Regions from separate parts of the Cytobacillus sp. Bac17 genome, predicted to be linked through region 3. Evidence: riboswitches for the same ligand, from Rfam matches in the RefSeq annotation. Region 3 holds a riboswitch; each other region holds the start of a gene.

Region 1 (7,033 bases), on a different contig from region 3:
ACATCTATATCTCCAGTATTGGCCACTTCCTTAATATTTTCTTTCACTTCTTTTGGACGGGTCACATATTTATAATCTTCAAAGACAGAATCAAAGGATCGGTCTCTCACGCCATTAACAAAGTTCAGGTAATTGCTCCAATGCGTACGGCCTGGGGCTTCCGGATCGAAATGGTCCCGATAGATATTCAGCGAGACAAACCAGTATACCTGATCATGATAGGCCCATAGTTTTTCCGATCCTTTGGGCAATCCAGCTTTGTATAGCTCTTTAATCGCTTTCTGCTTTATTTTGCCGCTTCCAAACAAAGCTTCCTCCGCATGATTCACTACGGTGGTCAGAGAACTGATTAAATTTGGCTTTTCTTCCGTCCATAACACGCCTTCCCAATCAACTCCTCCATCAAAAAGACGCGGTTCGCCAGTCTTCTCTGGATGGTCATTTTCAAGGGCATAGCGCACGACGTATCCGCCATTGGAAATTCCCATCGCATATGTAGGAATTTTATGCACTGCCGATACTAAATCGCTCGCCGGGTCAGTAGAATCTGCCGGATCGATCAGACCATCGGAATAATGGCTGACTAAGTATCGCTGTGCGGCTTTCGTAACCTGCCGGAACCGCTGGTGCCATTCTGCTACGCTATCATCCTCAGCGGCTAAGGCATTCTTTACTTTTGCAAATGGATCAGCTGAATCAGCGTCACCCTGGGTGCCTTTATCAATCGCTGCAAAAGCATATCCTTTTTCCAGGACATAGTCGCTGAAAAGCAGGTCGGTTGATGTTTCATTTCTTGTAGCCGGGATTCCCGAAACAACCAGCCGGCCATTCCAGTGATCCGGAACCCTTATGACAAACTGGGCATCTTCAAAAATACCATTTACCTGTGTTCCCGTTACAGAAGAAGGCTTGTACATTTGATGCCATCCGGTTTCTTCCGCGGCATTTCCCCAAAGATAAGGAGCAAGACCGATGTTTCCGTAAAGGGTCGCCTGCTGATATTGGAGGGGATTCTTGGTGGTCAGCCAGTTGTTGTTCACACCATCAAAGTATTGTTGCGTTACTGTATGCGCACCAGGTATTATGGCCTGGTTTTCCGCAGCAGTTTGCTCGGCAAAACTTCTTTCCGGAAAAAGTGAAAAGCTTAAAGCAGATGCCAGTGATAACGCAATTAGCTTATTTTTCAGATAAATCAATCCCTTCTGCATAATCTTTTACAGTTCTATTCTACTTTTACTAATTATGGGAATCATGGGTCTTAGTAATTAATTATTTGAATTTTCAGTATAAATGAAAGCAGAGCATTGAGAATTGTGATGACTGACCGATGCTAGTACTATAGCCTTACATGCGGGACAAGTTGGAAGCAATGGGAATTCAAGTAGATATGGGCGCTTTAATGAATTCGAGCTAGTAGCGCAACCGGCCAGCACTTACATGGGACCAGTCCTCTTGTAGGGATATGTTCTGACAAACTTTTTTGAAAAGAGGAAGAGCATGCTTACAACTTATAAGCCTAGTCATTTTAAAAGCACACAGGTTCTTGAAAAAGAAGCTGTTTTGGCTGCAATTGAAAATTCTCTGGCTATGATTGAATTTGATAGTAACGGGAAAGTGCTGTGGGCAAATGAGAATTTTGCCCGCACTGTCAAATATCGTGCAGAAGAAATGCCAAATATGATGCATAAGCAATTTTGCACCCCTGAATTTACCGCCAGCAGGGAATATCAGGAGCTTTGGAGAAATCTGCGCAATGGCAAAAGCTTTCAGGAAAAAATTCAGCGTGTGAACAAGCAAGGAGATCTTATCTGGCTCGAAGCGACTTACACACCGGTATTTGGGAATGATGGCAGTGTAGAAAGTGTTGTAAAGGTTGCTACGGATATTACAGAAAGGGAAACGAATACAGCGCAGGTAGCATTCCAGCTGCAGGCAATGTCAGAAGCCCTTAGTGAAAAAGCAAAAGCTGGAATTGAAAGAAGCAAAGAGGCAGCTCAGGCAATAGCCAAGCTCGTTTATGAGTCCAAAGGGAACCTGGAAATTCTCCATTCTCTCAAATCACAGACACAATCCATCGGCAGCATCGTAAAAACAATCCGTGAAATCGCGGCCCAAACGAACCTCCTGGCATTAAATGCAGCTATTGAAGCAGCACGTGCCGGCGAACATGGCAGAGGCTTCAACGTCGTTGCCGGAGAAGTGCGAAAGCTCGCAAACCGGGTGCAGGACTCCATCCAGGAAGTCAGTGCCCACATCAAAGGAATATCAGATGAAATCAACAAAATTAGTGACGCAACTCTGCAATCACAGTCAGGCATAAGTGAAAACCAGGTTCATAATGAACATGCTGTATCTGCTTTTAAAGATATCGGGGAAGCTGCAAGAAAGCTGGATGAACAGGCGAAGGGTTTTAAGAGTATTTTATAGGAAAATGTGGGCTGCTTTATAGCAGCTCTTTTTTTCTGCAGATAGGAAGAATGGATGAGGCTGGCGAATTTACATATATTCTGTTTATTTTTGATGAGAGAAGATGTTTTTATGAAATATTTCCACAGGACATTCACTTCAGAGTTAAAGGGGAAGATTCATAGAATTGAAAAGGAACTAAAAGAACAAATTGAAAAGCTTCTAAGAGAGAATAAAGCGGCTTTTTCAAAGAAAGGCCTGAAACTCGAGGCTGAATTTAATCAGGAGGGCAGAGATGTTTTCCAGCCTGGATACAGATCCTCCATTTCACTGGGGATTTCTGATAAAAGAGGGGATCTCATAGATGTAAAAATCATTAAAATTTGGGAATGCGAATACTTTTTTCTTGGAATGCCGGTATCGAAAAAAAACCCTGGAAGCAAGTTGTTTGGGGAGCTTCTGGATGAACCTTCACAAGAAATAACAACGGAGTTAGAGCAATGGATAGCTGAATTTTGGGATGAACTTACCAATTAAGAGAAACAGGAGGAAAAAGTATGGGAAATCAATCTTTAAAGCTGCCTAAGGAATTTGAAAAACATCGGAGCGAATTGGAAAAAACAGTTAAATCGTTTGTCTGCATACATGCAGAAAGAGGGGAGACCACACTTTATGAAAGCAAGTTCGGAGGAAAGCCCTACCTTCCAAAAACGAGCGAACATCCAAAGGATGAGCAGGGAAATTATATGAATCTATTTGCGCAAATCAATTTCGAAGAAGTTCCTCACATTGAGCCTATGCCTGAGAGCGGAATTCTTCAATTCTATCTCTCGCCGGTTGATGATATGTACGGACTTGATTTTGATAATCCGGCTGATCAAAAAAATTTCCGGGTTGTTTATCATCCAAATGGCGGGAAAGATGAGTCAGACCTTGTGACAGATTTTTCGTATATGCCTGATTTAGGTGATGAATATGATCCGATAGTTCAGGAAGCAAAGATGATTTTTAACCTTAAGTTCGCTCCTGTACCTGCTGAGGATTTCCGATTTGAGGACATGGTCAAAATTGACTTATTTGAATCCATCGATCATCCGGATTATGAGGATTTATATGAGCTTTACTCCGAGGAATTAGGTGCAGAGGGCCATAAAGTTGGCGGCTATCCCTACTTCACCCAGCAGGATCCTAGAGAAAAAGGGGACCCAACAGGTGATTATAAAATTTTGCTATTCCAGGCGGATACGGACGATGATATTGAGCTGATGTTTGGGGACAGCGGTGTTGCCAACTTCTTTATTAAGGAAGAGGATTTGCGGAAGAGGAATTTTACAGATGTTCTTTATAATTGGGATTGCTGCTAACGTACCAACCCCCAATTATGAGGAGATAACTGAATGGAGGGGTTCACATTTGGACAGAAAAAGGATAAACCTGAGCGGCTGAGTCCGAACCTGATGCCCCTTCGGACAGAAGAAGCAGAAATCGGGGAGAAAGAGTCCGAACCTGAAGCCACTTCGGACAGGAGAAGCAGAAATCCGAGAGGTTGAGTCCGAACCTGATGCCCCTTCGGACAGAAGAAGCAGAAATCGGGGAGAAAGAGTCCGAACCTGAAGCCACTTCGGACAGGAGAAGCAGAAATCCGAGAGGTTGAGTCCGAACATGATGCCCCTTCGGACAGAAGAAGCAGGAATCTGAGAGAAAGAGTCCGAACTTGATGCCCCTTCGGACAGAAGAAGCAGAAATTCGATCGAGTGAGTCCGAACTTTTAGCTCCTTCGGACAGGAGAAGCAGAAATCTGAGAGATGGAGTCTGGACATAGCGAACTAATTGTCCGCGGTGGAAATCAACAGACTCACTTACAAGCGAAACCCCTATCTAATAAGAATAAAGGAAATTAGCAATATTAAATTGCGGAAAAGTTAGAAAACTCTTGAATTAATAAGAAATAACCGCTACACTTATAATATACAATTTTTCGTATATTGATTAAAGGTAAAGAGGTATTACAATATGAGCCGTATTTGGGAAAGTTTATATTCGAAGAATGGGCTGGCTGCAAAGTTTATTGCAAAGGAGCTTATTCAGTTTTCGGAGGGAGAGAGAATCCCACGCGTAAGTGATTTTACGGAAAAGCTATCCTTGGGCCGGGGAACTGTTCAGGGGGCATTAAGAGTGCTGGAAGATTTGCATGCCATAGCTCTTGAATCCAGAGGACATCTTGGGACCTTTCTGAAGAAGAGGGACATCAACCTGCTGTATGAGATTGCCGGCATCGGACCAGTGATGGGCGTAATGCCGCTGCCTTATTCCCGTAAGTATGAGGGATTGGCGACTGGCATTGTCGAAGGGTTTGAGGAAATCAACAAAAAGTCTGGCCTTGCTTATATGAGAGGAGCGAGAAGGCGGATCGAATCATTAAAAACCCGGCGCTACGATTTTGCGATCATGTCTCAGCTGGCGGCAGAAGAGGCAGTGCAGGAGTTTGAGGGCCTGGAAATTCTCCATACACTTGGGCCGGAGACCTATGTAACGTCCCATAGAGTCTTTTTTTCAGATAGCAAAAACAGCGAGATTACTGATGGCATGAAAATAGGAATTGACTATTCATCTGCCGACCAGGCAAATATTACCCTCCTTGAATGTGAAAAGCACAAGGTTGAACTGATAAAGGTGGACTATATGCAGCTTTTCAATATGCTGAAAAACGGCAGTATTGATGCAGCGGTCTGGAATGCAGATGAAGCGAGGGCGCTAAAAACGTTTGCCTCCTCTGACTTTAAATCAAAAAAGGCAAAGGAACTGGCCATAAAAGCAACCACAGCAGCCATTGTCATAGAAAGTGAAAGAACAAATATCAGGGAACAAATCCAGCTCCTCCAGTTTAATAAAGTAGAAGAGACCCAAAGGCTGGTGGAGGAAGGAAACAAGTATCCTCACTATTAAGAAACTGAAGTTCTAGTTTCTTATCAGCACTAATATACTAAATACTGTATTCTGGAGGGATTTAAACATGGATTTAAATCAATTGAAAGAAAGAATGGACATTCTTTTAGCTTCATCTGTTGTCAGTACCAAAGCAGCTGATATAAGCACGTTAGCGTTTATGCATTTACAGTCACACTTGAAAAAAGATGCTATAGATGGAGCTGAAATGCTTTTCACCCATTTGCCGACAGCTCTGACGAGAATTGAAAAGGGTGAACAGGTTGAGGCTCCCCATCCTGCCTTGCTGGATGAAGTTAAACAGTCACTAGAAGCATCAGTGGCAATAAAAGAAATCGATTACGTACAACAGCTATGGAAGAATCAGCTCCCCCAAGAAGAAATCGATTTTCTGGTCATACATTACACAAATGTACTGCAAATCAACAAAGGAGGAAATTAAGATGAAAATTGTAGTTGGCGGACAGGTTGATAAAAAAGAGATTGAGAGCTTGATAAAAGAGATTGATAGCAGCATAACGACGATGGTCAAGTCGGATTTGGAGGCTGCGATGGCTGTTAAGACGGGACAGGCAGATTATTATGTGGGAGCCTGCCACACAGGAGGCGGCGGAGCTTTGGCCATGGCGATTGCACTACTCGGCAAGCCAAATTGCGAGACCGTCTCCATGCCAGGAAAAAAGCCTGTTGAGGAGAAAATTGTAATCGCTGTCAATGAGGGGAAGAAAGCGTTTGGATTTACAGCTGACCACAAAGAGACCGCAGTGCCTATGATTATCAAAGCTTTAAAGAATAAAAGTTAATCCATTTTATCTGAGGGGGAAAAAGAAATGGAAATGACGTTAATTATCCTGATTGGTGCCGTTGCTGCTGTTTTGGCCAATATGAATATTGCGGTTTTCAATGATGGGCTTCGTCCAATTGTTTCCGAACATGTGGAAGGCAGGATGACGAGAAGGGATCTTGCCTTCACTGCCTTTGCGATGAGCTTCGGCCTTGTAATCGGATTTGGAATACCTTTTACACTCTCGGCCAGTATCATCCTCGTTCACAGTATCCTGCTGGGAACAGATATTATCGGTTTGCTGACACCGAAAAATAAATGGGGAACACCGCTTGCGGCTGTGATTGGCGGTGCTTATGGAGCAGGGCTGTTAATCGGACTCGAAGGCTTTGTGAAGCTGTTTGATTATCTGCCTCTTAATTTCCTTGAAGCTATGGGAGCGGTTGGAACACCGGTTGTCGTAACGTTTATGGCATTCCCGGCGCTTGCGGTTGCCATGCAGTTCAGCGTGAAAAAAGGGGTTATTACGTTTATCGTATCAGCATTGATCCGCCAGCTCGCTGTCTGGCTGAATGAAAGCGGAGTCCTTACGATTTCAGGAACCACTGTAACACTGAACCAGGAAGGAATGGCCCTTATTACAGGAATGATTTTCCTTCTTGTATTTGCCATGAAGGAAAAGGCAGAAGAAGGCTCTTCCATCGACCTTGCCGCAGTATTCAGTGACAAAGTGGCGAAAATCAGAAAAAATGTCGTGTTCTTTATGATTATTGGCGGTCTTATTGCTGCTGCTACGAATCTATGGATCATGGCAGGAGATCCGATTTCTCTAAATCTATTAGCGGAAGGCAAAGCAACAGATGCCGGAATTGCAGCAGCTGCCCGTGCACTCGGTTT
Region 2 (7,033 bases), on a different contig from region 3:
GGATGGCGGAATTGGCTTGCTGAAAAGATATCCCTGTATTTGGTCACACTCATTCTTCCTTAAAGAATAGAATTGTTCAAAAGTCTCTACGCCTTCTGCTACCACCTTCATATTCAGCCCATGGGCAAGCTGAATCAGATTGGCCGTAATGATGGCATCTTCCGCAGTTTTATCCATTGCCTGTATAAATGTTTTATCAATCTTTAAAACATCAAATTTATAATTTTTCAGCTGTGTGATGGAGGAATACCCGGTCCCAAAGTCATCCAGTGCAATCTTCACTCCCATTGAACCCAATTCTTTAAGCACTGAAATGACGTTCTCTGAGTAATTGATTAGGGAAGATTCCGTCAATTCAATTTCTATTAGTTCCGCCTCCAGATGATACTCGTCTAATGCTTCCTTTATCATAGAAACAAGACTATTTTTCAAAAAGCTTAATGGCGAGATATTAACAGATATCGGAACAATACTTAAGCCTTTTTCTTTCCAGTCAAACAGCTGCCTGCATACCTTCCTTATCACATATTCACCGATATTGATAATGAAACCGGATTCCTCTGCAACAGGTATAAACTCAAGCGGCGAAACTCTGCCCCATTCTGGATGACTCCATCTCAATAGAGCCTCTGCGCTCAATATTTTGCCGGTCTTCGTATCGACTCTTGGCTGATATTCCAGGATGAACTCATCATTCACCAGCGCTTTCCTCATATCCTGTTCCAGGGTAAATAACTTATAAGATTCAATATCCATGGATGGATGATAAACCTGAAATCTGTTTTTCCCTTTCTGTTTCGCATGATAAAGTGACGTTTCCGTATTTCTAACCATTTCCTCAGCTGATACCCCATTATTCGGATATATGCTAATGCCTATGGAAGGGGTTATTTTGAGCTCAAAGCTCTCGATATGAAAGGGATCAGAGAATATTTGATAAATGCAATCTCCTAATTGGGCAGGGTCCTCCACTTCCTGGATATGTTCCTTAATGACAGCAAATTGATCACCGGAAATTCTTGCTGAAAAAAAAGTTACATTTAATTTCTCCCTGATTCTTTTTGCGACAAGTCTAAGAAGTTCATCTCCAGCCGAGTGCCCAAATGTATCATTAATCTGCTTTAAGCGCTCCAAATCAAAAAACAGGACGGCAAATCGGTGTTTCTCATTGTCTTTCACCAAGCTCTGAAGCTTTTGGTCGAAGTATCTTCGATTCGGCAAATCGGTTAAATGATCATAAAAAGCCATATGTCTCATTTTCTCTTCAAGCCGTTTTTGTTCTGTTATGTCTGTGACAAAGCCATCAACCCGGATAAGTTCGCCTCTTTCATCTAAATAGGGGATACTATGATCATTCACCCATCTCAGCTCACCGGATTTATTGAAAATACGATATTGGCAGCGAATGCTCTTCCCATCTATAAGATTCACCCGGTTGGCTTCCAGACTTTGCAGGTCATCGGGATGGATCACTTCGTCCCATAAATCGAAATTATCAATTAGCTCGTCGGCTGTGTACCCGAAAATACCTTCCACTCCCCTGGAGAAATGAAATACCTTTCTTTCTATTAAATCGGCAGAATAAATGCCCACATCAAGATTCTCATAGATTTGTCCTATTTTTCGCTCGTTTTCATAGAGCTTTTCTTCCATGCGCCTTTTTTCCGTTATATCCTGAATCGTTGCAATAATTTTCGGTGATCCGCTATCTTCTGCAAAATAATTCGCACGCTGATGAATATACCGTTCCTCTCCATCCTGCCTGATTATCCTGCATATCAGATCCACACTATTCATTTCCTTTAGCAGCTTTTGAAACTGATCTTCAAAAGCCGGACGGTCGTCTGGATGAAGATAGCTCAAATACATTCTGTAGTCTGGAAAAAAGCCTTTTTGAGACTTTAGGCCAAATATCCGGAACAGCTGATCTGACCAAAACCCTCTATCGTTTTCAACATCGTACTCCAGGCTCCCAATATTTGCGATCTTCTGAGCCTGGTTCAGGTTATTTTTTATTTTAGTTAGTTCCAATTGCTGACTGTTATATTCAGCAGTATCTTTAGTGGTGTTTTCACCATCCTGTGGGTTTATTTCGTCCACTTCAAAACATCCTTTCCAATAAAAAAAGGCAAACGAAAATAGTTATTCTTCTGTGCAGCCCGGCTGCCATGGCAGAAACCTGCTTTAGGCCCGCAGCTTTGCGTCTTTTACTTTCGTAAAATTTGCCCTGGATTAGAATATTTTAACATAGGATTATTTTCCTAATAACTATCTAGTTCAAAAACACCAACTTGTAATTTATTCCATCCATTATCCTCTTGCCAAAGTAAGCGAGCATACTGATGCAGCGCCCCCTGCTTTCAGAACTTTCGCTGCATGATATAGAGTTGAGCCGGTGGTATAGATATCGTCAATTAGGATAATCTTCTTATTTTCGATATGGAGATTAAGCGGCTGGAAGACCTGATGAAAATGGATTCGGTCAAATCGCGATTTCTTGGATTGCTTTTCTGAGTGAATTCGATGCAGCAGCTCCGTCACGGTAAAGCCTGCCTCATGTATGAGGGCAGCAGACTGATTGAAGCCTCGTTCATAAAGCCTTTGGGGACTTAGAGGGATTGGGACGAGATAGTCGAATTCCACGGTACTCAGCTTTTCCCTAATGATAGGAGAAAAAGCTCTCGACAAAATATAGTCGCCCCGGAACTTATAGCGGGCTATAGTTTCTTTCAGAAAGTCATCGTATATAAAAAGGGAATTGTTTTTCAGAAGCTGCCCTGACCATTCTGGATCCCCGTTCCACCTTAGACAATCTGCGCATAGATTCCCTTTTCGAAATTGAAGATCTAAGTTACTGAAGGGCCGGCTGCATTTACTGCAAGTATCTCCATTGATAAATGGGAGTTTATCGGTGCAGCCCTTGCATAAATGATTCTCTTTTGGCCGCGACCAAAGCGTTGTCCAGCTGACAGCTGAAAGGATTTCTTCATGGCATATTAAGCAGTTAATGGTTTATCAGTCCTTTCTTTTTGGCTTCAGTGTTCATTTTAAGGATTTGTTTCTGTGCTTTGATCATGCTTTCGGTTTTGCCGTAATGGAAAAAGGTAATATCACCGCTTGGAAATTGAGAGCTTCTGCCAACCCGGCCAGCAATTTGAACAAGAGCGCTTTCTGTAAAAATGCGGTCTTCTGCTCCGAGTACTGCCACATCAATATTAGGGAAGGTAACTCCTCTTTCCAAGATCGTCGTTGTTAAAAGCATTGGGATCTCTTTATTGCGCATCATTTGGACTTTGTCTTTTCGATCGGGGTCTTCTGCGTGAACAGCTTGGATTTTAGGATAGGTTTTACGAAGGATGGTGAGGACTTTTTCCATTTTATCGATTTTTGGAAGGAAGAGCAGGCACTGCTTCTGGTTGTCGAGCCTCTTCCTAATCCAATAGGTAATTGCTGACGGGAGTTTGTCTTTTTTTAGTGATTTTTCCCAATTTCCGCACCATTTCAAATCCGGTAAAGGCAATGGATGGCGATGATATCTAGCCGGGATAGTGACAAAGTTTCTTTTTCCGCTGCGGCATTCATTTTGCCATTTTTGACTGGGGGTGGCAGTTAAATAGATCATAGAGGAGGTTTCTTTGCGGGATTGGCGGACGGCATACTGCAGGGTTTCGTCTGCCGTATAAGGAAAGGCATCCACTTCATCAAGGATTACGGTGTCAAAAGCTTTATAAAAGCGGAGGAGCTGATGGGTGGTGGCGATGGTCAAAGGAGCTTGAAGGTGGCGGTCTTCACTGCCGCCGTAAAGGACAGCCACCTGAATACCGGGGAAGACTGCTTTTAGCCGCGGACCAAGCTCAAGTACAACATCTGTTCTCGGAGTAGCAATGCATACTCTTTTTCCAATGGCAAGCGCAGTATTAATCCCTTCAAACAGCACTTCCGTTTTTCCAGCACCACAAGTAGCTGGTTATGAATACTAAAAAAATTCATAACTAAAAACAAAAGAGCACAGCGTGTATAAGTAGTGCTACCAACACTCTTATACCGTCCGCCTAACGCACTAGGCAAACACTTGCTGTACCCTTAGATGTAGTTTATTACATTGTGGGTTTCTTTAGCAACGGTTTGCTAACACAGGCCGTTGCTTTTTTGTTTCCAAAGGGAGACATTTTAATGAAGAAACGAATTGATGTAATTGCTGGAGAAGAGTCTTTTTCAAACCTTTCAACATTTAGCGACATTGAAGAAATGAATAAGACTGTACGCATCTATAAGGATCAATTAAAAGCCACTGTGAAGCGTTCTGATGTACAGGTTAGACTAATTTCATTACTGGAACTATTAAAGCGTCACAGCTGCAAGCAAATCGGTGTAAGCTATATGTGCAAAAACACCATTGCAGACATACTGAAATTGTCTTATAAAACGGTCCAAAGATTAGTCAAAAAATTAGAAGACCTTGGCATGATCCGCCAGGTTTCCATGAAGCGCAAAAAGGATATGCTGCAGACTGCCAATGCAATTATTATTCAGCCTGCTAAAAATGATGTGTCCGACAAGAACCCTCCGAAAAAGTCCGGGAAGTGTCCGACCATTAAAACAACCCCTGTTTCTTTAAAACAAAATATTAATAATACACGTAAAGCTGTGGCTCAATTCTCCAATTCAAATTTCATTGCTCATTGGGTACCAGAAGCATTTGCTTCACTTGCAGGATCCTTCTATGCAAAGGCTGAGACTATTCAAGAATTCTGGAAGGTTGTAAAACAATGTAATCGAGTAATTAATCATGAGACAGAAGAGCGAGCATTTACATCAGCTGGGGAACTTGAAATTGGCCTTAAAGCATTCAAGGAGTTTGTTATGAAGGTGAAAGCAGGCAAGAGGATGAATAAAGGAGAATTTGCCTACTTCAACGGAATTGTAAATAAGCTAATGGATAAATATTATTGGTCCATGTAATTATCTTAAATCTTCCTTGGTGAAAACCATACACAGCATGCCTACAGCTGCACAATAATTGTTTAATATCTCCCTTCGGCTTTCAGTTGTGGTGTAGAAAACAAGGACAGGCTTATGCTTATATTGCTTTTCGATGGCTGGAGATAGAAGTTCATATTGCTTGATTTTCTTTTTATTCTCATGCATGGATTGAGTCCGATCTACTTCTAAAAAGTGAAAAACTTTATGATGGGTGAAAGTTGCATCAGGGATAATCGAGGTCTCTTTGTAGGTCAGCCCACTTTGATATTTGAAGGTGATCTTTTCCTCTATCCTCCAATCTTGTGGACGGTTGAAATAAAGGTACATGTCGTTTCTGAGAAGGTGATGATCTACAGTTAATGACCATTTCACTTCTTTATCAGATCCAATGAGATCCCTGCCGGCATTGTTTAAATAATATACATATTTGCCGTTATGCATCTTAATGTGCAGAAAGTCTTTCATCCTGTTCAGCACCTTAAGTGCATTCCGATCAGTTCCTAATCCATGCAGCAATTGAAGATGTTCTCTTGAGGCAAAAACCAATTTATCCAAACTTAACAAGATCTTCTCCTGCCGGCTCTTCTTTTTCTCGATACTCGACAACATTTTTTGGGGCTCCTTTCATTGATTGTGGGACCTGGTATCTCTCTAATCGTTTCCACATGTCATGATCTTCTAAGAGTGGTACCTGCATTTTCTGGAGCTCATGAGTTTTATAAAGCCCCCTGCCTTTAACATCTGATGGCAGTTCCTCAGCTCCCCTTTCATCAATGGCCACTTCTGAGGCATAACCGGATGGCAGCCTAAAGGTTACTTTACCATCGGAATTTTGTTTTATAGAACGAGGCAAAGTGTCTGATGTTGGGTATTGGGTGCAGAATACTTCTCTATAGCCCAAACCTCCACCAATACGGGTTATTTCACCTAAAAAGTATTGGCACATACCTAACATTTCTTTCTGTTCTTTTTTCATCCACTTCTCAGGGGCCAGCTGGGCTGCTTCATCCACAATGATGAACTTCCTTTTCTTAATGGGTGTATTAGATATGTTTGTGTAGAAATTTTCTTGAAAGTACTTATATTCCTCCTGCATCTGATTGTGGATGCCATCAAGCATGATAGCAGCTTCCATTGGATTGCTGGCCACCCCTTTTACCTGTTCCAAAAGCTTATATCTTCCAAACTCCAGACCTCCCTTTAAATCGATGATATACAGCTCCACATCTTGTGGATGGTAATCAATCAAATATGTCACCAGGACCTTCAAAAAGACTGTTTTTCCAAATCGCGTGGTGCCTGCCACAGTCATATGAGGAATCTGTTCAAAGTCATGCCAGAGCATTCCTTCCAAAACTTTTCCTAATGGTATTACCCACTTGTTTTCTCCTGCCTTCTTATGATCTTCTGGATAAATAGGGCATTCCGGAACAAGATCATAAGGGAATAAGTTTGGAATATCCTTCTTAAACACTTTAATCACTAAATACTTCCGTGGATCCTTAGGGATCACCCAGGGTTTAAATTCGACCAATACAGGCCGACTTAATCCATCTGAGAAAAAATGCACCTTCTTTTCCATCTCAGCCATTTTGGTAGCAGGCAAGCCTAATGGGATCTGAAAAACATACTTTGTTCCAATTTCCTCGTTCCCATCCACAATAGGATATTTCTTTTTGAATTTAGGGAATTGAGGTTCCCCATTTTTATTGGTGATCCCATACCCTGTGTTTTCAAATATAGTCTGTATGTTTTTCCTTTCATTGCTCCCTTTAGGGATGGCTGCAGCTCCTGCCACCAACAGGGGAAAAGCTAACCATTCAATCATTGAACATGCTCTCCTTTCCAAAATGAACTTGTGGAACAAGTGAATGAGGACTTTAGCGAAAAGCTAAAGGAATTTCACTCAAACTGAACCAATAAATACAAGCTCTATCCATTGAAAACATTGACATCCGAACCGACCGGAGAACTGACTGCCTAAAACCCAATGACCAGGCTGCGTATGAGTGGGTTCTTAAATACAGCCCACCCGAGAGCAAACAGAATC
Region 3 (7,033 bases):
CGTATTCCAGTAATAACCCGGTTGGAATAGGAATAGGCTATGGCCGATAAATGGCTGAGGCCAATCATGTTTTCAGCGCGGGGCTTCCTGACTTTCTCATACCATTTAAGCTTGTCCGGCGAAATTCTTCCGCTCGCATACATCTCTGCAAGCAATTCACCAAGCACATCCGCATCCTGAATCGCCATATTCATCCCTTCACCTGCCATCGGGTGGACCGTATGGGCTGCATCCCCCAAGATAGCGAGCTTTCCATCCACATATTTATCTGCATAAAAGGCTGTCGGAATCATCAGCTGAATATCCTTCCAATTTTCCAGCCTGGTCACATACCCCTCCAATTCCGGAAAAAGCTCTAAATAGTTTTTATGGAAATGGTGAATTCCTTTTTTGAGATGTTCCTTATAAGTGCCCTCCGGAATTAAATAGACAGACCGTACTTTCGCATCCGGCAGCGGAAATAATCCGAGAAACCGTTCACCCTTAGAAATGATCTTCCCTTCCTCCAATGATTGAGGCCGGGGGAAAGTAACAGTTAAAAATTGATGATTGTACTCAATCTTTTTAATCTTGCTATTCATTACTTTTCTTGTTATGGAATTCCTTCCCTCAGCACCTATAAAAAAGTCAGCCTTCACCGTCAGCTGCTCCTTTAAATCCTTACGCTCAACCATTAATTCGCCATTTTCATAGCCTTTTGCCAGGGTCCCTGACAAGTAATGAAAGTTTGGATATTGAAGTGCCTGTTTGAGGAGGATTCCTTTCAGCCTTTCATGCTCGATCATGAGTGAATATTTATAATCTCCCGGCAGAATGCTGTAATCCATGGCAAACTCTTTTTCCCCTTCCTCAAACGCAATTCGGGAAAATGAAAAGCCATTCTCTCGGATTACATCCAAAGCATCAAGCCGCTTAAAAATTTTCAGGCTCTTCGGCTGCAGGAGTTCTCCCTTATAAACGGAAGATGGGGCATCCAGTTTCTCCAGAACGAGGACATCAATATTGGCTTGGGCCAGCTTCAATCCAAGCGTCAAGCCGCCAATCCCTCCACCCACAATTGCAACCTCTGTATTCAAGGACATGTTTCCACCACCTTTGCCTTTTATTTAACCTCCTTTTTAAAAAGCAAAACCAATGGATATGCTGATATTACAATGTCTGGAAAAAATTATTAGAACAAACTTTTAAAAATAGGAGTATGATTGTGGGAGACACCTATATTTTCAAAATCCTGTATAATAGAGAGAGTAAAATCAATTAACGTCCCTTTTCGGACGATATATAGCATTATTTTTTGGAGGCAATAATAATGAGAGAAATAGCAGTCGAACAATATATCCAAATGGACAACGCAGTTCCGGTCGATGTCAGGTCTCCAATTGAATTTGAGGAGTGCAGCATTCCCGGTGCTGTCAATGTGCCGCTTTTCACCAATGAAGAGCGTGTGGAAATCGGAACTCTATATAAAAGAGAAGGATCTGATGCGGCTAAGTGGAGAGCGATGGAAATCGTTTCACCTAAAATTCCGTCCATGATGCAGAAAATCAGAGACCTGAAAAATGATGGCTTACAGCCTGTCATTTACTGCTGGCGCGGCGGCATGCGCAGTAAAGCGGTCACCACATTTATAACGTATGCGGGCGTTTCAATCCCCCGTTTAATTGGGGGCTATAGAGCGTACCGTCAATATATTCTTGAAAACACAGCAGACTTGATTCCTGAAAAAGCAGTTGTTCTGCACGGAATGACCGGCGTCGGGAAAACGGATGTGCTGAAGGTATTAAGCGAAAAAGGATATCCTGTTATTGACCTTGAAGAAATGGCAGGACATCGCGGTTCAATCTTCGGATCCTTTGGCATGGGAGACGGCAGTACCCAGAAAACATTTGATGCACTATTGTATCAAGCCCTTTCTGAGGTTAAAGGTTCCCCTTATATTATTATGGAAGCTGAAAGCAAGCGAATAGGAAAGGCTGTTCAGCCGGACGAGCTTCTTGATACCAAAAAAACTGGTATTCATATTGATATGTTTGCAAGCATGGAGTCCCGTGTGCAGCGTATCCTCCGTGACTATGTGGAACCTTATCAAAGAGAAGAATGGTTCAAGCCGAAAGTGGATGAAAGCCTTGTGTTTATTAAAAAACGTCTGAAAGATACTGAAATCCGCGAGCAGCTGGATGAATCAGCTGAAGCAGAAAACTACGAGCTATTTATCAAGCTTTTATTAGAACACTATTACGATCCGCGCTATGCTTTTAAACAGCATGACTATGAAGGCCAATTCCACCACGTAAATGCGGATGATGTGGAAGCAGCTGCACAACAAATTATTCACATTATTGAAAACCAAAATGCTCCCGTCCTCTGACGCGGAGCATTACTTTTTGCGAGCGACAAAAGATTTATTTTTATAAAACACAGATAACTAACTATTTAAATCGGTTGACACTGTGGTATGATGGTAATAATATTGAACAAATCGTTCTTAATATGGAACTAGATATATGATATAATCCTATTACATACAAAATAAGGTGTGTGGTATACGATGATCGGTGATCGTGTAAAAAAACTTCGCCAGGACAAGAAAATGTCCTTATCCGAGCTTGCGGACCAGGCCGGTGTGGCAAAATCATATTTAAGCTCGCTTGAGCGCAACCTGCAAACTAATCCATCGATTCAATTTCTTGAGAAAATCGCAGGTGTTCTGAATGTTCCCGTGGACCATCTGATCCATGAGCAGATCAACAAGGAAGACCTCGATTCAGAATGGATGAAAATTGTAAAGGAAGCGATGGAGTCTGGTGTTTCTAAGGAGCAATTTCGGGAGTTTTTGGATTTTAATAAGTGGAGAAGCGGACAAAAATCATAGATGCAATGAGCCTGAATGTACAGGCTTATTTTTTTGGCAAAATAAAAAGCATTTCCATATAGAGATACCTCTAACAGAAATACTTAGCAATACCTACCGGATATTAAGCTTCGATCAAAAGCTCTTTGGCTCTGTTATTATGTAAAAACTCTCTAATTTCTTCCTTTTGCAGGCCTAAGTTCTTTGCTTCCATAATTAACTGCAGCCACTCCAAATCAATTTCTTCGACCTTTACATTTTGCTCCGTCAAAATTCTTCCCCCCAGGATACGTATCGTATTCCAGGCAACCCAGCCATCGTAGTATCATCCAATACCTTAGACCCGTGACTTTGCGTCCTCATCTTTCAATGAGTTTGCCTTTTTCTGCGCCTATCGGCTCAAAGAAATTTTTACCATAAATGTATTCTACTATGGCCGTATTGCTAACGTTGTCAGATTTTGTATTTTCAGTTAATTATTTTAATATTAAATTAATTCTTTCTTCGACAATTATCTTTATAAACTCCGATAATCCTTATGATTCATTCATTGTCCGCTTTGTCGAGTAGTAAGAATGGCCGATTCTTTTTCTATAATTCTTATTTACTTGCTGCAGGGAATATGTCAGTGAAAGTTTCTTTTTCCTATAGATAATATGGACTGGTTCCCGTGTCATTGCGTCCAGGAACATTTCATTCGTCAAATCATTTCCGCATACCGGGCACAGCCACTCTTCTGTTTCACTGCTGCTGAAAGATGGTTTATGGCATGTATTGCAGTTTTTTTGGTACATGGGACACCGCCTGAACAGATTTATATTGATAATATATTTCCTATTTAGATTTTAATGAATTCTGTTAACAATTAAGGAGAAAATCCAAACAGAGTGCTGCAAGCATACGATTGAATACACAATTGAAGCTCCTGCTGCCAGAAGCTTTATTCTCGATTCTGCAGAGATAAATATTGACAAAATGATCAGTAATCCTGAAAAAGTGATTTTAAGAAAAAGGAAAATAAAAGGATGCAGGTCATAAAGATCACGCATTAGCGGATTGCTTTCTTCTATAACATTAAAATGGAGTCCTAGAGCAGTAATAAATCCGTCCAGTAAATTTAATAAAGCAAGATAGTTTAGCATCTTTTTCATGTGATCCCCACTTTTTTGCTAAGGTGAGTATTATTTGTAATAATAAAAATTAAGGCCAAGAAGTTGTCATTCTCCTGGCCTTGTCTAACGTTCACTTCTTATCCTTCTATAAAAAACAAGTATTAATACACTTCCAGCACCCAATGATAATCCACCGATTAACATAAGGTTATAGGTATTGGTAGCAGTGTTTGGCAAAAGATTTTCGGTCATTTCAGGATTTATTACAATATTGTCTTTAGGATTGTGAGGTTTTGCTCCTTCGTCTGCAGTTTCATCTGAAGGTTCTTCTACACCTGGGGAATCTCCATCTCCTGGGGGATCTCCGTCAACTGGGGAATCTCCATCTCCTGGCGGGTCTCCATCTCCTGGGGGATCTCCGTCATCTGGCGGGTCTCCGTCACCTGGGGGATCTCCGTCATCTGGCGGGTCTCCGTCACCTGGGGGATCTCCGTCACCTGGGGGATCTCCGTCATCTGGCGGGTCTCCGTCATCTGGGGGATCTCCGTCATCTGGTGGGTCTCCATCTCCTGGAGGGTCAGTTGGATCAGTTAATGCCTCAGCAAGAAATATTATCTCTACCTCAGCAGAAGATTCCTGAAAGGCATTTCCTAGTTCATAAGGCATTGAAACTTGAAAGAATAACTGTTCAGAGCTGCCCTTTGCCAGCTTTCTTGGAGTAAAACCCTCAAAGTCCTTTAACTTTCCATCAAATAGAATATCTGAATCTTTTTTAACCAGAAGGTCAAGTTCTTCAAAAAGACCTTTTACGGATTTTTTCTTTCCAATTTGCGCTGTGTATCTGAAATCCTGTTTTCCCTGGTTTAGGATGGTTATATCGCGTGGCATCCAGTCACCGGGTTTGAGGTTACCTACTTCGAAAAAGTAGCCGTTTATGTTTGTGTTAATATCTAGTTCTTTCTTATCTGCAACTACAGTTTTTTCATTAAAAAAAATAAGAGTTAACAAAAATGCTAATACTGAGAACCTAATTGGACTTGCTAAAAATCTAATAAATTTCATAGCATTCCCTCACATTAGATAGTGGACAAGAGGTGGGAAATATTCCCCACCCCTCGTTTTATCAATGAAATTATATGAAATTATCTTGCTATCCCTTCTCCTTGCATTGCTTCAAATGTCCACGTTAGCTGCAGTGAGTCACCTTGGAACTTATTTTGATCAGCATCATTGTCAACGAACTCATATTGGACATATAATGTATCAGTAGTACCAGCTGCAAGCTTTCCTCCTCTTTCAGCTAACCAACCTCCTAAAATATTTCCTTTAATAATATCAGGAGATAGTGTATTTAACTCTGCGAGAGTAGTTGAATAGATAGGAGCATCTAGTTTATCAGCATTTATCAAGAAGTTAACACGTACATGTTTTCCAAAGTCCTCTCCGTTATTATCCCCCTTCGCATCTCCAACTGTATATGAACTTTTCAAGTTTATACTAGCAATATCAAGGTTTCCATTATTCCCCAAGGTGAATGACCTAAGCATCGTATCACCTGGTTTAATTTTATCAACATTAATAATAGTTGTAGGGTTAGCATTCAAATCTAAAGTACCAGCTGCAAATGTTGCATTGGTATCAACACTATCACTAAAATATGCAAATGTTCCCCCGCCAACTAATGAAATTCCTAATGCTGCAGATGCAATTCCCATACCTAATTTCTTTTTTAAACTCATTTCCCTTTTCCTCCTCTACCCCATCCGGGTATGTATGATTTTTTATATTGACCCTTGCGTATAACAAGGAGTGCAACCAAATTATGCGGTTTTTTCATTTGTATCTGATTTCTTATTCTTGGAATCTAGTTCTCTTAATCCCTGCATGATGCTAAATGCAGAGTATGCTAAAAGCAGAACACCGGGCCCAATCAGCAGAATCGCTCCGCCTTCTTTTGATTGTGCAAAATCTATGAAATATCCCACATATGGAATCGTGAAACCAGAGTAAACGGCTCTTACATTTTCAGAAAGTACGGGATCCATGTCGGCTGCATTGTTGTTATCTCCTTTTGTTTCATACATGACATGTTCGCCGCTTGTTTTGACACCAGTAATACGGTGGGTAATCAGCTTCTGTTCAGCGGCCTGAAAAGTAATAATATCTCCTTTTTTAAGACCTTTACTTTGGGATGAATCAACTGGCTTAACCGCGATGACGGATCCTGTCATGAAGGTTGGCTCCATTGAACCTGATAACACAGTTTTAAGCTGATAACCGAATGCCTGTGGTTCTCCGCCAGATGCTTTAGATGAAACAACGAGCACCGCCATAAGAATTAAATTGATAAACAAGATTGCTGTAATCAAATTACCAATAATCTTTTTTGCTGTTTTCCAGCTAAATTCCAATTCACTGTCACCTTCCTTTAAAAGAAAGAATAATGTTCTTTCTTTATGTTCATTTTGTTCTTTTTATCGAACTGATAAGTCGAGTATAGTCCATCCTTCTTATTTTGAAAAATTCCAAATTCAGCTGTTTTTTCGTTTTAAAGAACGTTTTTCGTTCTTTTTCTAAGAATATCTCAAGAATTCTCACTATTTTGTATTTTTTATTGAATGTTTTGTTCGTTATAATGAAAATATCTTTACATTTTATGATAAGGGAGTATTATGCCTATGATAGGTGGCCGGATTAAAACCTTAAGAATCAAGAAGGGATACTCAATTAATGAGCTTTCTGAAAAAGCAGAGGTATCCAAATCGTATTTGAGCTACATTGAGAGAGGCATACAGGAGAATCCATCATTGCAAGTTTTATCGCGAATCGCCAAGACATTGGATGCTAATCTCGAAGATCTGCTGGAAGAGAACAAAGATGAAATTACCGACCTGTCTAAGCTTGATGAAGAATGGATTTCCCTTGTGAAAGAAGCAATCAGACAGGGAATCACAAAAGACGATTTTGCTTATTATCTGGAGTTTATTAAATTTAAGAAAATGAATGGAGGGAACGTTTAGTTGAAGGGTAGAGCCCGATTGCTACTAATTGCTGCCTCCTTCTTTATCTT

What was found. A riboswitch is a leader RNA that binds a small molecule or an ion and turns the genes downstream of it on or off. The one in region 3 is predicted to bind cyclic di-GMP.
Region 1: it holds a riboswitch for cyclic di-GMP, as region 3 does, so the genes downstream of both, NR125_RS29640 (methyl-accepting chemotaxis protein) here and NR125_RS11515 (anti-repressor SinI family protein) in region 3, are expected to answer to the same signal.
Region 2: it holds a riboswitch for cyclic di-GMP, as region 3 does, so the genes downstream of both, NR125_RS14465 (EAL domain-containing protein) here and NR125_RS11515 (anti-repressor SinI family protein) in region 3, are expected to answer to the same signal.

What each region holds. Positions count from the first base shown of each region.
Region 1 is NZ_JALJRC010000015.1:114,057-121,089, reverse strand. It holds gene NR125_RS17590 (alpha/beta hydrolase) at 1-1,187, opposite strand, end outside; cyclic di-GMP riboswitch class II at 1,354-1,437, shown strand; gene NR125_RS29640 (methyl-accepting chemotaxis protein) at 1,498-2,427, shown strand; gene NR125_RS17575 (hypothetical protein) at 2,521-2,943, shown strand; gene NR125_RS17570 (YwqG family protein) at 2,964-3,770, shown strand; gene NR125_RS17565 (hypothetical protein) at 3,804-3,956, shown strand; gene yhfZ (GntR family transcriptional regulator YhfZ) at 4,420-5,352, shown strand; gene NR125_RS17555 (PRD domain-containing protein) at 5,420-5,794, shown strand; gene NR125_RS17550 (DUF2620 domain-containing protein) at 5,796-6,155, shown strand; gene NR125_RS17545 (YhfT family protein) at 6,183-7,033, shown strand, end outside.
Region 2 is NZ_JALJRC010000011.1:28,403-35,435, forward strand. It holds gene NR125_RS14465 (EAL domain-containing protein) at 1-2,100, opposite strand, end outside; cyclic di-GMP riboswitch class I at 2,151-2,237, opposite strand; gene NR125_RS29610 (ComF family protein) at 2,311-2,643, opposite strand; partial or broken gene NR125_RS29925 (ComF family protein) at 2,866-3,009, opposite strand; partial or broken gene NR125_RS14475 (ATP-dependent helicase ComFA) at 3,005-3,964, opposite strand; gene NR125_RS14480 (helix-turn-helix domain-containing protein) at 4,174-4,962, shown strand; gene NR125_RS14485 (replication-relaxation family protein) at 4,963-5,538, opposite strand; gene NR125_RS14490 (FtsK/SpoIIIE domain-containing protein) at 5,531-6,811, opposite strand; gene NR125_RS14495 (hypothetical protein) at 6,964-7,033, opposite strand, start outside.
Region 3 is NZ_JALJRC010000007.1:113,625-120,657, reverse strand. It holds gene NR125_RS11530 (FAD-dependent oxidoreductase) at 1-1,082, opposite strand, end outside; gene mnmH (tRNA 2-selenouridine(34) synthase MnmH) at 1,310-2,368, shown strand; gene NR125_RS11520 (helix-turn-helix domain-containing protein) at 2,549-2,872, shown strand; gene NR125_RS11515 (anti-repressor SinI family protein) at 2,976-3,122, opposite strand; cyclic di-GMP riboswitch class I at 3,153-3,241, opposite strand; gene NR125_RS11510 (hypothetical protein) at 3,388-3,645, opposite strand; gene NR125_RS11505 (DUF5658 family protein) at 3,697-4,002, opposite strand; gene NR125_RS11500 (LPXTG cell wall anchor domain-containing protein) at 4,087-5,025, opposite strand; gene NR125_RS11495 (CalY family protein) at 5,106-5,702, opposite strand; gene sipW (signal peptidase I SipW) at 5,784-6,374, opposite strand; gene NR125_RS11485 (helix-turn-helix domain-containing protein) at 6,642-6,983, shown strand; gene NR125_RS11480 (class D sortase) at 6,984-7,033, shown strand, end outside.